2 regions of the Hydrogenophilus hirschii genome follow, and region 1 is predicted to be linked to the other one. Evidence: riboswitches for the same ligand, from Rfam matches in the RefSeq annotation. Region 1 holds a riboswitch; the other holds the start of a gene.
The links. A riboswitch is a leader RNA that binds a small molecule or an ion and turns the genes downstream of it on or off. The one in region 1 is predicted to bind cobalamin.

Region 1 (2,197 bases):
CGCGCACCGAGCGCTGGCGAAACGATGATCATCGCTTGCGAGACGATCTTTGCGGCGCGGCAAGCGGTGCTGAGTTCGGACAAGGTGGTGCGGACGATCCGCTCTTGCGGCCATGACGCTTTGTGGACCACCAGCACCGGGCTCTCCGGCGCCCAGCCGGCGGCAAGGAAGGCGCGTTCGATTTCCCGCGTCAGTGTGATCGACAGAAAGAGACAGACCGTGGCTTGGTGCGCGGCGAGCGCCTCGAGCCGTTCGCGCGGCGGCATCGGGGTTCGTCCTTCCGCACGGGTCAAGATCACCGTCTGGGTGACCTCTGGCAGCGTGAGGGATTCGCCCGCTGCCGCGGCAGCGGCAAACGCCGACGAAACGCCTGGCACCGCGCGCCATGGGACACCTGCTGCGTCGAGCAGCCGCGCCATTTCGGTGAGTGCGCCGTAGAGCGTGGGATCCCCTGTTTGGAGCCGCACCACGGTAGCGTGGCGTTGCGCCCGTGTGGTCAGCCACTCGGCGATCGCCTCGAGCGTCATACCTTTCGAATCGGCAATTTCGGCCGACTGCGGTGCGTAGCGCGCGACCGCCTCATCGACGAGCGAACCGGCATAGAGCACCGCGCCTGCTTCACTGAGCAGCCGCTGCCCTTTGACGGTAATGAGTTCTGGGTCGCCAGGGCCCGCCCCGACGAACCAGACGGTGCCGGGGCAGGGGCTAAGCGGTGGCAAAGACACGGGGTGTTACCTACCAGTGCGCGACCGTTACGCGGCGCGATGCAGACGAGCGGTAAAGAGCGTGTCTTCGCCGAGCCACGGTTTGGCGTGTTTCGCTGCGGCAAGGAGCGCCAAATCGAGCGCCGGTTCGACCACCAAGACGCTCAAATAGGCAGCACCAAAGGTCGCGATCTGCTGCCACGCTTGTGCACCCAGTCCCAGGAAGGCCCAGAACGCGACCCACAGCACCACACCACCCTGGTAGGTGAGGGAAAGACGAAAGACGTCACGGTAGCGCAAATCGGTGTAGGGGGTTTGCGGCGCGATGGTCCGTTTCGCGACCGCCGCGACGGCAAAGAGCGGGACGAGAAGGGTGGTGACGTTCGCGAAATATTGCGGCAAATCGTACGGGGCGAAGAAGAGGCTCTGAACGAGCAACGCCGTGGCTAAACCGACCGCCGCCGGGGCAAGGCCAAAGAGCAAGAAGAGCGTGCTGCCCAAGATGAGGTGCACTTCGGAAACGCCCACCGCGGGGTGTGGCAGCAGTTCGAACGCCGCAAATGCGATCGCGAACGCACATGCGCTGCGCACCCAAAAGCGCAGGAGGTGTGCAAACGTTGGAACCACGCGTTCGGAAACGAACAGCGTCGTCCAGACAGAGCGCGCCGCGCCGAAGAGTGTGGCCGTGCCAGTGAGGTAGGAGAGGGCCATCTTGGCCCCGGTCAAGAGTCCAGGTTCGATATGCATCGTGCTTCCCTCCGAGCCATGCCGTTACGAAAATTCTGCGCTCGGGGGAAACAGCGAAACCGTGAATACGGAGTACGATGACGCTATCCCACGTGCCGTCACCCCGCGGCGCAGTTGGGTTTGCGCGTCACGATCGGTCTCCTGGCTTGCCGTCGCCCTGCCGCGACGCCTTCCCAGAGCGGTTGCTCCAGTGGCATCGTGTCGCGTCAGTCAGGCTCACAGTAGCGGGGGCTGCGCCGGATTTGCACCGGACTTCCCGTGTGGCCAATTGGCCACTATCGTCACGCGTGCGGTAATTATCAGGATTTGTCGTGTTGGAGTCAACACAAGCGTAGCACAGGAAGTCTCTTGACATCGAAAATGAGAACTACTATCATTGGCGTCATTGATCCGATCGGCGGCAGAGGAGAAGAAGTGATGAGTGGTTGCACGTTACAGCGGTTTGCGATGGGGGTATTCGTTACGGTCGCCTGTTTTTCGACAGTAACCGTTGTGCACGCAGAGCAGGGGATGGATGCGGTAAAGACGTATATGGTCGAGCATGCTACTCGAATGTTGGAAAACAGCAAAAAACTTTCAAATGCTGCCGAACGGTATTACCAAGCAAGCAAGACCTTCCGTTTCGACTACGGAGCGCTTTGGCAAAAGGATCGTCCGAATGTTGTCGGTTGGGTAAGTGAAATGAAAAAAGCGTGGTTATCCGCGCACAACAACTATGAAGAGGTGGAAGGGATCGTGGCAGGGAT
Region 2 (2,197 bases), on a different contig from region 1:
TGCCATTCCGGAGTGAATTGATAGCGATACGCGGCTTGTCCCGTGGTTTTGCCCCCGAACTGACTGTTGTCGTCGTGGCGTGCGGTCAGTTGCCAACCGTGTCGGCCCTGTTCCGCTTGCCAGCCCAAGAGATAGCCGCGAACGATTCGGCTGGACCGGGTGTATTGGGTGGTGGCGTCCACCTCGGTCGCGGTGAGATCGAACGCAGCAAGGAGTACCCCGAGCGGCAACGCCACCTCGTTCTGCCAACTGAATTGACGTTGTGCCGTCGCGAAGCGACTCACGTTGCTGGCGCTCGCAAGCGCTTTCGACGTATCGCGGGTTTCGCCCAAGCGCAGCGTGGAGAGCCATGCTTCCGTGAGCGGCAGGCGGGTAGTGACTTGGTTGCTGGTCAGATCTTTGTGCAGTAACGCATTGAACGTTCCCGCACCCCAGGCGTCGTATTCGTTGCGGCCACGGGTCGCGAAACTGGCGAGCACGATTTCGCCACCGTTGGCGAGCGACCAGGAGAGGTTGGCGCTGGCGAAACGGTTGCGCCAGCCGTCGCGGTCGGGTTGGTGGTAATCACTGGATGGTGTGGTTGCTTCGATCCCCTCGGTTCCTTCGGCACCCAGGTCGAGTGCGTACCGAAACGCGTCGTTGCCGCCTGAAACGCCGACGCTCGTCTGGTATTCTTCGTGACTGCCCAGGCCGACGAACGCGCGGCGGTGGGTGGCTTCGGTCCCTTTGCGGGTAAAGATTTGGATCACGCCGCCGATCGCGTCCGATCCGTACAAAGCACTTGCCGGGCCGCGAACGATCTCGATCCGTTCGATCAGCTCGAGCGGAATCGCTTCGAGTGTTGCAGTCCCCAAGGTCGCCGAACCGATTCGCATTCCGTCGATGAGCACCAGCGTGTGGCGCGCTTCCGCGCCGCGCAAATAGAGCGAAGCCGATGCCCCTGGGCCACCGTTTTGCACGATTCGCACACCAGGGGTCTGGTTCAACAGATCGACGAGGGTGCGCGCACCGCTTTGTTCGATCGCGTCACGGGTGAGTACGGTCACCGCAGAGAGCGACGCGTCGGTGCGGGTCGGTATACGGCTTGCGGTGACGGCGATCGTCGGCAGTACCGGGTCGAACGCCGACGATTGGGCAACGGCAAGTGGGTTTGTCGCGACGAATCCAAGGATCAAAAGCAGATGACGCCCCTTTTTCGGGCGCAAAAGAGCGATTGCCGACATGAACGAACACTCCCAACTCCAGCCATTCCCCCGTGGCTGTGGCGGTGGAACCCGTTCGCGGCCGGTCTCCGGGCTCGGGTCATGTTCCACACCGCCTTCCCGGTCAGGCCACCCGATCCGAGCAGTGCTGCCAGTGGCGTGATGGTGCGGACGAAACCCTTACCGTTGCGGGGGCAGCAGCGGCTTTGCACCGGGGGCACCGGTGCGCACCGCTTTCCCGTTTCACCGCATCGACCAGAGGGGTGGATGCGGCACCGCGAACACGAATGGTATAAAAGAATGAAGTATACGATTCAGCGATTGCTCAGGTCAATATCGACCGCTTTCGCCGCACGCGCACCGCTTGCGAGCGCCGAGACGACATTGGGGAAATCGCGTTCGACGAGATCGCCTGCGGCGTAGAGTCGCAGCAGCGGCGTTCGCCCCCAACGGTCGGTGATGAGGTAGCCCGCCTCGTCGCGGGCAAGCGCCGTTGCGGTGTCGCCCAGCGCCGCGACCAACCATTCGCTGTTAGGCGCGTAGCCGATCAAGACGTGGAGGCGATCGACCATTGCGACTTCCGTTGTGTCGGAAACGGTCTGCCAATTCGCAACGAGTTTCCCCGCTTCCCGACGAACGGCACGGAGGGTGGCGTGCATAACCACCCGTATCCGGTCAGCGAAGCGTTCGACCGCTTCGTGCAGTTGCCGTTGAGCGCGCGGACGGGATCGGCAGAGGATGATCGCGCACCCGCCCAGCTCGGCGACCATCTTGGCGTTTTCAAAGGCGTTGTCGCCGCCACCAACGATCAGGACGGTCTTGCCTTGGCAGAGATCGAGATCGCGGAACGCAAAGGGGCCATAAGCGAGTTCCGATGCGGACAACTGCCCAATCCCAGCAACGGTTGCGAGTGCCTCAGGTCCGCGGTAGCGCAAACCAGTGGCGACGATCACAGCGGCGGCATGTCGCGGTGTGCCGTCGTGAAGAAACAGGCG

Region 2: linked by a shared signal. The riboswitch ahead of ACYQ4Z_RS02090 (TonB-dependent receptor domain-containing protein) and the one ahead of ACYQ4Z_RS07150 (energy-coupling factor ABC transporter permease) in region 1 are both predicted to bind cobalamin.

What each region holds. Positions count from the first base shown of each region.
Region 1 is NZ_BAAHXQ010000002.1:12,265-14,461, forward strand. It holds gene cobM (precorrin-4 C(11)-methyltransferase) at 1-725, opposite strand, end outside; gene ACYQ4Z_RS07150 (energy-coupling factor ABC transporter permease) at 753-1,451, opposite strand; cobalamin riboswitch at 1,566-1,749, opposite strand; gene ACYQ4Z_RS07155 (hypothetical protein) at 1,800-2,197, shown strand, end outside.
Region 2 is NZ_BAAHXQ010000001.1:414,503-416,699, forward strand. It holds gene ACYQ4Z_RS02090 (TonB-dependent receptor domain-containing protein) at 1-1,223, opposite strand, end outside; cobalamin riboswitch at 1,266-1,497, opposite strand; gene ACYQ4Z_RS02095 (NAD(P)/FAD-dependent oxidoreductase) at 1,517-2,197, opposite strand, start outside.